2 regions of the Allobosea sp. 05T439 genome follow, and region 1 is predicted to be linked to the other one. Evidence: predicted binding sites of a transcription regulator. Region 1 holds the regulator's gene; the other holds the start of a gene.
The links. Region 1 encodes PhoB, which activates phosphate uptake and scavenging genes when phosphate is short. Its sites were predicted from a motif close to TGTCATNNANCTGTCAT; they were not measured.
Positions count from the first base shown of each region.

Region 2: a site for PhoB is predicted at 2,122-2,138, ahead of AC1DIO_RS02695 (DUF47 domain-containing protein). Genes of this name have one in related genera too.

Region 1 is NZ_JBFTKP010000008.1:129,979-135,147, reverse strand. It holds gene pstA (phosphate ABC transporter permease PstA) at 1-406, shown strand, start outside; gene pstB (phosphate ABC transporter ATP-binding protein PstB) at 451-1,251, shown strand; gene phoU (phosphate signaling complex protein PhoU) at 1,300-2,019, shown strand; gene phoB (phosphate regulon transcriptional regulator PhoB) at 2,053-2,751, shown strand; gene AC1DIO_RS11755 (YnfA family protein) at 2,817-3,191, opposite strand; gene AC1DIO_RS11750 (TIGR03862 family flavoprotein) at 3,266-4,483, shown strand; gene greA (transcription elongation factor GreA) at 4,493-4,960, opposite strand.
Region 2 is NZ_JBFTKP010000002.1:147,418-152,586, reverse strand. It holds gene AC1DIO_RS02705 (methyl-accepting chemotaxis protein) at 1-1,825, shown strand, start outside; tRNA gene AC1DIO_RS02700 (tRNA-Ile) at 1,947-2,022, shown strand; gene AC1DIO_RS02695 (DUF47 domain-containing protein) at 2,152-2,796, shown strand; gene AC1DIO_RS02690 (inorganic phosphate transporter) at 2,809-3,822, shown strand; gene AC1DIO_RS02685 (NUDIX hydrolase) at 3,879-4,313, opposite strand; gene AC1DIO_RS02680 (IclR family transcriptional regulator) at 4,592-5,169, opposite strand, start outside.

The sequences.
Region 1 (5,169 bases):
CATCATCGCGATCCCGGTGATCGTGCGCACCACCGAGGACATGCTGCGCCTCGTGCCGAGCTCGTTGCGTGAAGCCGGTGCTGCGCTCGGCGCCCCGCCTTCGGTCGTCATCACCAGCGTGACCTGGCGGGCGGCGAAATCCGGCATGGTCACCGGTATCCTGCTGGCCCTGGCGCGCATCGCCGGCGAGACGGCGCCGCTGATCTTCACTGCGCTGAACAACAATTTCTGGTTCTCGCCCAGCCTCGTCGGCGGCGTCTCCAACCTGCCGGTGACGATCTACCAGTTCGCCTCCGCCCCCTATGAGAACTGGCAGCAACTCGCCTGGGCCGGTTCGCTGATCATCACCGTCTCGATCCTGTGCCTCTCGCTTATCGCCCGCCGTATCGTGCGGGGCGGCAAATGAACGGCCTTAAACCCTCGTCGCGTTCGATCTGAAGGAACAAGTCGATGCTTTCGACGCTGGAACTGAGCCCGCAAGCGCTTGATGCCGAGGCCCCCGTCCGGATCGCGGTCAAGAACCTCGATTTCTACTACGGCGAGCACAAGGCGCTGAAGAACATCAATCTCGACTTCCGGGACCGCCATGTCACGGCCCTGATCGGACCGTCGGGCTGCGGCAAGTCGACCCTGCTGCGCATTTTCAACCGGATCTACTCGCTTTATCCCGAGCAGCGCGCCACCGGCGAGATCCTGCTCGACGGCCGCAACGTCATCAGCAACGATATCGATGTGAACGAGCTGCGCTCGCGCGTCGGCATGGTGTTCCAGAAGCCGACGCCCTTCCCGATGTCGATCTACGACAATGTCGCATTCGGCATCCGCCTCTACGAGAAGCCACCGAAATCCGAGCTCGATGACCGCGTCGAGGGTGCGCTGCGCCGTTCCGCGCTCTGGGACGAGGTCAAGGACAAGCTGAAGACCTCCGGCATGGGCCTGTCCGGCGGCCAGCAGCAGCGCCTCTGCATTGCGCGGACCATTGCCCAGAAGCCGGAAGTCATCCTGTTCGACGAGCCGACCTCGGCGCTCGATCCGATCTCGACCGGCAAGATCGAGGACCTGCTCGAGCAGCTCAAGACCGACTTCACCATCGTCATCGTCACCCACAACATGCAGCAGGCGGCGCGTATCTCGCAGTACACCGCCTTCATGTATCTCGGTGAGGTGATCGAATTCGACGCCACCAACACCATCTTCATGAACCCGCACAAGAAGCAGACGCAGGACTACGTCACCGGCCGCTTCGGCTGAACCGGCGCCCAGCCTTCCAACTGCTTTGCCGACAAAGGATACGCCGCGATGACTGATCACATCGTCCGCTCATATGATGCCGATCTCGAGGGGATCCGCCGCAGCCTGGCCGAGATGGGGGGCATGTCGGAGCGCATGCTCGGCGATTCGACAGTCGCCCTGGTGCGCCGCGACACCGGGCTGGCACAGAAGGTCATCAGCGCCGACCAGCGCCTCGACAATCTGCAGCGCGAGGTAGAGGAGAAGGCGGTGCTCACCATCGCCCGGCGCCAGCCGCTCGCCAACGACCTGCGCGAGCTGATCTCCGCCATCCGCATCGCCGCCGATATCGAGCGTGTCGGCGATCTCGCCAAGAATATCGCCAAGCGCGCGGTCGCCATCTCCGGCCAGTTCCAGCCGCCGTCGCGCGCGGTCGTCGGCCTCGAGCATATGAGCCGCCTGGTTCAGGCCCAGCTCAAGGACGTGCTCGACGCTTACGCCGTCAGCAACGAGCAGAAGGCCATGGAGGTCTGGCGCCGCGACGATGAGATCGACGCGCTCTATACCTCGCTCTTCCGCGAGCTGCTCACCTATATGATGGAAGACCCGCGCAACATCACCTTCTGCACGCATCTCCTGTTCTGCGCCAAGAATGTCGAGCGCATCGGCGACCACACCACCAACATCGCCGAGACGATCCACTATCTCGTCACGGGCGAAGCCTTGGACGCAGCCCGCCCGAAGCTCGACACGACCAATATCCTTCTGGACGCCGCCACCGGTKAGTGACCGGCGCCCGACACCTTTGGGACCGAGTGAGACATGCCTGCACGCATCCTGATCGTTGAGGACGAAGAGCCGCTGACCCTGTTGCTGCGCTACAATCTCGAAGCCGAGGGCTTCGAGGTCGACAGCGTCGCGCGTGGCGACGATGCCGAGCTGCATCTGCGCGATCATACGCCGGACCTCGTGCTGCTCGACTGGATGCTGCCGGGCCTTTCCGGCATCGAGCTCTGCCGGAGGCTGCGGACCCGTCGCGATACCGAGCGGGTGCCGATCATCATGCTCACCGCCCGCGGCGAGGAAACCGAGCGTGTGCGCGGCCTCGCCACCGGGGCCGACGACTATGTCGTCAAGCCGTTCTCGCTGCCCGAGCTGATCGCCCGCATCCAGGCGTTGCTACGCCGCGCCAAGCCGGGTCATGTCGCCGGCCTGTTGGCCGCCGGCGATCTCGAACTCGACCGCACCACCCGCCGTGTCCGCCGCTCAGGCAGCGAGCTGCATCTCGGCCCGACCGAGTTCCGCCTGCTCGAATTCCTGATGCAGGCGCCGGGGCGGGTCTATTCCCGGGCCCAGCTGCTCGACGCGGTCTGGGGCCGCGACGTCTATATCGACGAGCGCACCGTCGACGTCCATGTCGGCCGGCTGCGCAAGGCGATCACTCCTGACAACGCCAAGGACCCGCTGCGGACCGTGCGCGGTGCCGGCTATGCCTTCGACGAGACCTTTGCGCGGAGCTGAGACTTGGATCATCGGGGACTTGGATCATCGGGCCGGATATCGAATCCGCCCGACGATCTAACCGTCTATGGTTGCATCGGCCTTCCCGAAAACCGCAATCCACCTTTCGGGCCGATACCCTCGCGCGGCCCTGCGATAATAATCGCCGCGCCGGCGAGGCAGATCAGCCCACCGATAATGTCCCAGCGGTCGGGGCGAAAGCCTTCCACGGCCCAGAGCCAGGCGAGCGAACTGACGATGTAGACGCCGCCATAGGCGGCATAGGCCCGTCCGGCGGCTTCGCTCTCCGCCAGCGTCAGCAGCCAGGCGAACAGGGCGAGCGAAAACAGTCCGGGTACGAGCCACCAGATGGGCTTGTCGAGCCGGAGCCAGCCCCAGAACGCGAAACAGCCGGCGATTTCGAGAATGGCTGCGCCGAAATAGGCGGCGATGGTCGGCATGGTTCGTCCCTGTCGATGGCCTTCGGGGCGGGATTACCCTTGACCGCAGGGCGCGCTGACGGCAAGCCGGACCGATGCCCACACATCACGTCGCCATTATTGGAGCAGGGCCCTCCGGGCTGATCGCGGCCGAGCGCCTTGCGGCAGCCGGGGACACCGTCACGATCTACGATCGCATGCCCTCGCCGGCCCGCAAATTCCTGCTGGCCGGGCGCGGCGGATTGAACCTTACCCATTCCGAACCGCTCGACAGGTTCCTGCCCCGCTATCGCGATGCGCAAGCCTGGCTGGAGCCGGCCATTCGCGCCTTCCCGCCACAATCCCTGCGCGACTGGGCCGATGCGCTCGGGCAGGACACGTTCGTCGGCAGCAGCGGCCGCGTCTTCCCGCGCGCCATGAAGGCCTCGCCCCTGCTGAGGGCATGGCTGCGCCGGCTCGATGGTCTCGGCGTCGCCTTCGCGCCTGGGCAGCGCTGGACCGGCTGGAGCGAAGCGGGAGCTCTGACGTTCCGGAGCCGCGATGGCGCCGATGTCGAGGCGCGGCCCGACGCGACGCTGCTCGCGCTCGGCGGTGCGAGCTGGCCACGGCTGGGTTCGGATGGTGGCTGGGCACCCTTGTTGGCGGCGCGCGGCGTTGCGATCGCGCCGCTGCGCCCGGCCAATGGCGGTTTCACGGTCGATTGGTCCCAGACCATGCGAGAGCGTTTTGCCGGAGTACCGTTGAAGCGCATCGTCCTGAGCTTCGGCGGCCAATCCGTGCCCGGCGAGGCGATGATCGATGCGACGGGTCTGGAAGGCGGCGCGGTCTATGCACTCTCTGCCCCGATTCGCGAGACGATCCTGCGCGAGGGCAGGGCGGTCATCACCATCGATCTGCGGCCCGATCACGAGGCGGCACTGCTGGTCCAGCGCCTCGCGCATCGTCGCAAGGGCGTGACGCTGAGCAATCATCTGCGCAAGGCTGCAGGTCTTGCTCCATCCGCGATTGCGCTGCTGCGCGAAGCGGCGAAGGGGCCACTCCCCGAAGACGCGGAGAGGCTGGCCGCACTGATCAAGGCCGCGCCTCTGGTGCTCACCGGTCTCAGACCGATCGAGCGGGCGATCTCCACCGCCGGTGGCGTCGCCGCGGCCGAGGTCGAGGAAGGCTTCATGCTGAAACGCTTGCCCGGTACCTTTGTCGCAGGCGAGATGCTGGATTGGGAGGCGCCGACCGGCGGCTATCTGCTGCAGGCCTGTTTCGCGACCGGAGTCGCAGCTGCAGCAGGGATTCAGGCCTGGCTCGCGGATAGCTGAACGATCGCCTCAGGAGATCGCGATGATCTCGACCGCCTCAGTGCCGATGCTGACGCTCTCGCCAATGCCCTTGCCCATCAGCGCGCTCGCCAACGGCGCGACATAGGGCAGCGTTCCGTGTGCCGGATCGGCCTCGTCCTCGCCGACCAGCCGCCAGTTCTGCTCGCGCCCATCGGCCCGGCGGATCGTCACTGTCGAGCCGAAGCGGACGATGTCGTGCCTTTCCTGCGCAGGGGCCAGCTTGGCGCTGGCGCGCCGCGCCGCCCAGTAGCGGAACTCGCGCCGCGTCTGAGCGATCTCGGTGCGGTCGCCTCCGGCCAGCGCCGCCGCGTGTTCGTCATGCCAGCGCGCCAGCTGGGCCTCGATCTGTGCGAGCCCCTCAGGCGTCACGAGGTTCGGGTGAGGCGAGACTGGCCGGTCCGGCAGCTCGTCCAGGGTCCCTCTTTCCTCGGCTTCCTTGACGAAGGCGCGAGTCATTCTGGCCTCCTCCTATTGATCTCGGCACATCCGGCGAACCGGACCACAGCTTTCAGTGTTACGTCCTCACGACTGCTTGCGATGCAGCGCCAACCCGATGCTGGAATCTGAAGCGGCGATCACTTGGAGATGGGGATCAGGCACTGCCGAAGACAAGACCCGAACAGTCTACACCCCCGTGTCCGGCCGCACCATCAAGAGCAGAGCCA
Region 2 (5,169 bases), on a different contig from region 1:
GACCTCGGCTCTGAAATCGCTCGCCGGCCGCGATTTCACGGCCTTCGACCTGGCCAGAAGCCTACAGGCCGATGTCAGCGAGCTCGGCGGCATCCTGCGCGAGATCGCCCAGATCAGCGACAGCTCGCAGCTTGGAACCGCGCGCGAACGCTTCCAGGCCATTGCCAAGCTTGTCCGCACCGGCCTCGCCGACGCTGAGAAGATCGTGCCGAACCAGGGCCGCGTGCGCTCGGTCAATGCGATCCTCAACGTCGCCGAAGGAAGCAGCGGCCTTTTCGATGTGCGCGACCGCGACATCGTGACTCAGGGCGCAATCCGCGCCGGCCTGTCGGACCTCAATCGCGCGGCTGAAGTGGTGCGCCGCGAGGTCGAGACGCTGGTCAAGGCGGCTCGTGACGAGGCGCATTCCGCGGGCACGTCGACCGGCAACCTGATCGAGGACAGCAAGTGGTGGCTCGGCGCAATCGGCCTCGGCTCGCTGCTCGTCGCGCTGGCGCTCTCGCTCTTCTATGTCCGCCCGATGATCGTCGGCCGTCTCAACAAGCTGTGGACGGCGACACGGGCCATTGCCGATGGGCAGCTGGACGCAACCGTCGAGACCAAGGGCAATGACGAGATCTCGGACATTGCGCGCAGCGTGCTGCTGTTCCGCGACAATGCCTTGGCGCTGCGAGCCGCCGAAGCTGCGAAGATCGAGGACGAGGCCCTGGCGCAGCAGCGCCGTCGTGAGATGATGCAGGAGCTGGGGGAAGCCTTCGGCCAGGTGGTCGAGGCCGCGGCCGCCGGCGACTTCAGCCGCCGCGTCTCGGCAAGCTTCGCAGATGCCGAGCTCAACGCGCTTGCGGGTTCCGTCAATGCCCTGCTCGAAACCGTCCAGGCCGGGCTTTCGGAAACCTGCGAAGTGCTGGCCGAACTGTCGGCTGGCCAGCTCTCGACCCGGGTCAAGGGCAGCTATCACGGCGCTTTCGCCGAGCTCAAGGACGGCGCCAACGGCCTCGCCGAAGAGTTCGAAAGCACGCTCGCGCGTCTTTCGGATACGGTTTCGGCCGTGCGCAGTGCGACCAGCGAGATTCTCGATGGTGTCACCGACCTCGCCGAGCGTACGACGGAAGAAAGCAACGCTGTCTCGATGGCGACCAATCAGCTCGGCGCCTTCGCGGGCACCGTGAAGAAGACGGCCGACGAGGCCTCGCAAGCCATGGGCATGGCCGAGAGCGCCGAGCAGCGTGCCCAGCAGGGCGAAAAGGTCGTCGCCTCGGCGCTGGACGCGATGCGCCGCATCCGCGCGTCGTCGGACAAGATCTCGGAAGTCATCTCGATGATCGACGAGATCGCCTTCCAGACCAACCTGCTGGCGCTCAATGCGGCAGTGGAGGCGGCGCGCGCCGGCGACAGCGGCCGCGGTTTCGCGGTCGTCGCGGCCGAGGTGCGCAGTCTCGCGAAGCGCTCGGCGGATGCCTCGAACGACGTCAAGCGCCTGGTCGAGGCCGCGCATGGCGATGTCGCGGTCGGTGTCGGCCTCGTCGAGGAGACCTCGGCGATGTTCGAAAGTATTGTGTCCTCGGTCAACGATCTCTCCGGACTGATGAACGGCATCTCGCAAACGGCGCGGAGCCAGGCAAGCGACGTTTCCGCCATCAACAACGAGATCGACGGCATCGGCACGATGGCGCATCAGAATGCTGCGCTGGTCGAGGAGACGAATGCCGCGCTCGCACTGACGGATGAGCAGACCCGCGCGCTGACCGAACATATCGGGCGCTTCCAGTTCCGCGAGGGACACGTCGCCGGGCACGGCGGGGCGTCGGTCGCCCGGGCGGCCTGAGCGATCCACTGCATCCAACCATTGCTAACGGCCCCGCTCGCGAGACGCAGCGGGGCCGTTTCAGTTGCGGGGGCTGCCTGGGGTCTTGCGGGACAGAAGGCGAGGGTGTTAGGCGAAGAGCGGGCCGGTAGCTCAACGGTTAGAGCTCGCTGCTCATAACAGCGCCGGTGCCGGTTCGAATCCGGCCCGGCCCACCATTTCCCTCTCAATCACCTAGCGACGGCCGCCCTCGGGATTACGCCCCGTGCGATCGCGCATGCCGCTTTACAGCGATATACCAACCGCTTATCGCGATTGTGACGGATCGATGACATAACGAGGCGCCGATGCTCGGCTGGTTTCAGAAGCTCCTGCCCAAGGAGCCCAAGTTCTTCGACCTGTTCGAGAGCCATTCCAGGACATTGGTGGCAGGTGCCGCGGCCCTGAACGGCCTCCTCAGGGGCGAAACCCCGGTGGAGGCAGGTTGCACCGAGGTGCTTTTCCAGGAAAATCGCGCTGACGAGATCGCCGCGGAGGTAATGCTGGAAGTCGGCCGCACCTTCATCACGCCCTTCGACCGTGGCGATATCGAGGAGCTGATCGGTTCGATGGACGATGCCATCGACCAGATGCAGAAGACCGTAAAGGCGATCACGCTGTTCGAGGTTACGAGCTTCGAGCCCTGCATGAAGGAACTCGGGGCGGTCATCGTCCAGGCGTCCGAGCGCGTCGTCGTGCTGCTGCCGATGCTGCGCGACATCAAGAAACATGCGATTTCGATCGGCGCACTCGCCAAGGATATCCGGGCCATCGAGGAGCGATCCGACGAACTGCACGACCAGGGCCTGAAGGCGTTGTTCAAGGCGCACCAGACTTCGGACACGATGGGTTTCATCGTCGGCGCAGAGATCTACGACCATCTCGAGAAGGTGGTGGACCGTTTCGAGGATGTCGCCAAGCGCGTCAGCCGTATCGTCCTCGAACATCTCTAGGCGGTTGGCCCGGTGGATTTCTCAAGCGTCGCCTTTGCCCTGGTCTTCCTGATCGCGGTCGCGCTTCTGTTCGATTTCCTGAACGGACTTCACGATGCGGCCAATTCGATCGCGACCATCGTCTCGACCAGGGTTCTGGCGCCGCGCTGGGCGGTGTTCTGGGCTGCCTTCTTCAATTTCATCGCGTTCCTGTTCTTCGGCCTGCATGTCGCCGAGACCGTCGGGTCCGGCATTGTCCAGACCGCCATCGTCGATGACCGTGTCATCTTCGGTGCCCTGACCGGCGCCATCGTCTGGAATGTCGTCACCTGGATTGCAGGCATTCCGTCGAGTTCGTCGCATGCACTGATCGGCGGACTGGTCGGGGCCGGGCTGAGCAAGGCTGGCTTCTCGTCGATCGTCTGGTGGGGGCTCGGCAAGACCTTCGTCGCGATTTTCATGTCTCCGGCCATCGGCTTCGCCCTGGCGCTGGTCCTCGTCCTGATCGTCTCCTGGGTGTTCCTGCGCGTGGCCCCTATCAAGGTCGACAGCACCTTCCGGCTGCTGCAGTTCGTTTCGGCTTCGCTCTACTCGCTCGGACACGGGGCGAATGATGCGCAGAAGACGATGGGCATCATTGCGGTGCTGCTGTTCTCGCATGGCATGATGGGCGAGACGTTCTCGGTGCCGTTCTGGGTCGTCATCTCCTGCCAGGCGGCCATGGCATTCGGCACGCTCTGTGGAGGTTGGCGGATCGTTCACACCATGGGCTCGAAGATCACCCGGCTTTCACCCCAGCAGGGTTTCTGCGCGGAGACGGGCGGCGCGATCACGCTGTTCATGGCGACCTATCTCGGCATCCCCGTCTCGACGACGCATACGATCACAGGCGCGATCATCGGTGTCGGCGCCGCCCGGCGCGTGACGGCCGTGCGATGGGGGGTGGCTCGCGGCATCGTCTTCGCCTGGATCGTGACGATGCCGATGGCAGGACTGATCTCGGCTATCGCCTATTTTGTCTCCGGCCTGTTCCTGACCGGGCGGTGACCGGGATCAGGAGGCGCCGCCGAGGGGCGCTGAGTCTGCGCAACCCGCAGCGTCGGTCAATTCAACTTCAGCGCGCGGATCGCAGCCTTCAGGCCGGGCTCGTCGACAATCTCGGCAGCATCTTCAAGCGTGAACCAGTGCGAAAGCCGCTGATTGTGCTCGGCCCATTTTTCAAGCCGACGCTCGACATCAAGAATATAGAGCGCCACCTTGCAGAGAACGAAGTGGTCGCTCATCCGCTTCCAATAGATGTAGCGCCCCGCGGGCTTCTTGTGGGCCTTGCCGATCACGCCGGCTTCTTCGCGCGCTTCGATCGCCGCAGCCTCATGGTTCTTCTTGCCCTTGATGGGCCAGCCCTTGGGAACGATCCATCGCCGCGTCGTGCGTGTCGTGACCAGGAGAAGCTCCGGCTCCCCCGTCGGCGATCGGCGGATGGGGAGCGCGGCGATCTGCGAGCGCGGCTTCCCCAATCCTGACTTCGCCTTCTTCATCGAAACCTGTGCCCTCCCATCCGTAAACAGAACCTATGTTAGAAAGCCGGCAAATCAATATCGAATAGCCGTCCAACGCCTTAAAGGCCGTGGATTGACCGCCTCAGCGGTGATGGCCATGCTTCATTGCAGCGAAATGAACGCTCGAAGCCCTTGAGAGCCCGAGCGTCGGCTCCAGTCGGCAAGCGCGCTCGCCGATTGGCGGGTTCGTCGCGCGCCTTGCGTCCCATACAGGAATCAGCTGCCTTTCCCTAGCCTGCTGCTTAGGCAGACGTCGATCAGGCGGGGAGAAGGCGCGCCCCGATGCGCATGGCAGCGTCCTGCAAGGCATCGAGATGCGCTGGGCGCCCTTCAGGTGCGACGATCGAGGTCAGCGACGAGATGCTGAGTGCGCCGGCAAGCGCGCCGCTGCGGTCGAAGATCGGTACGCCGACGCCCGTCAAGCCAATGAAGAAGTCGTCGGCGGCCAGCTCCCAGCCTTGCGCGCGAATACGATCAGCCTCGCGCCAGAGCAGGTCGGGGTCCGTCTGGCTTGCCGGCGCGCGCTTTGGCAGTTCCAGGGCCAGTGCCTGTCGCCGCTGCGCCTCGTCGAGATAGGCCAGGATCACCCGTGGGCCGCCGCCGCAGTTCAGCGGCGCCTGAGCACCGACCGCGAACCATGTCGCATCGACATGCGGCAGTGAGGCGCGCACGCGGTCCACGCAGAGTGCGCGGCCCGAGATATGAACCCATAGGAACGAGGTCGCGCCGGTCTTCTCGGCGATCTCGGTCAGATAGGGGCCGGCCACGTCCCGAAGCTCGCGCCCGGTCGTGACGGCGCTGCCGAGTTCGATCAGCCCGACCGCCAATGCATAGG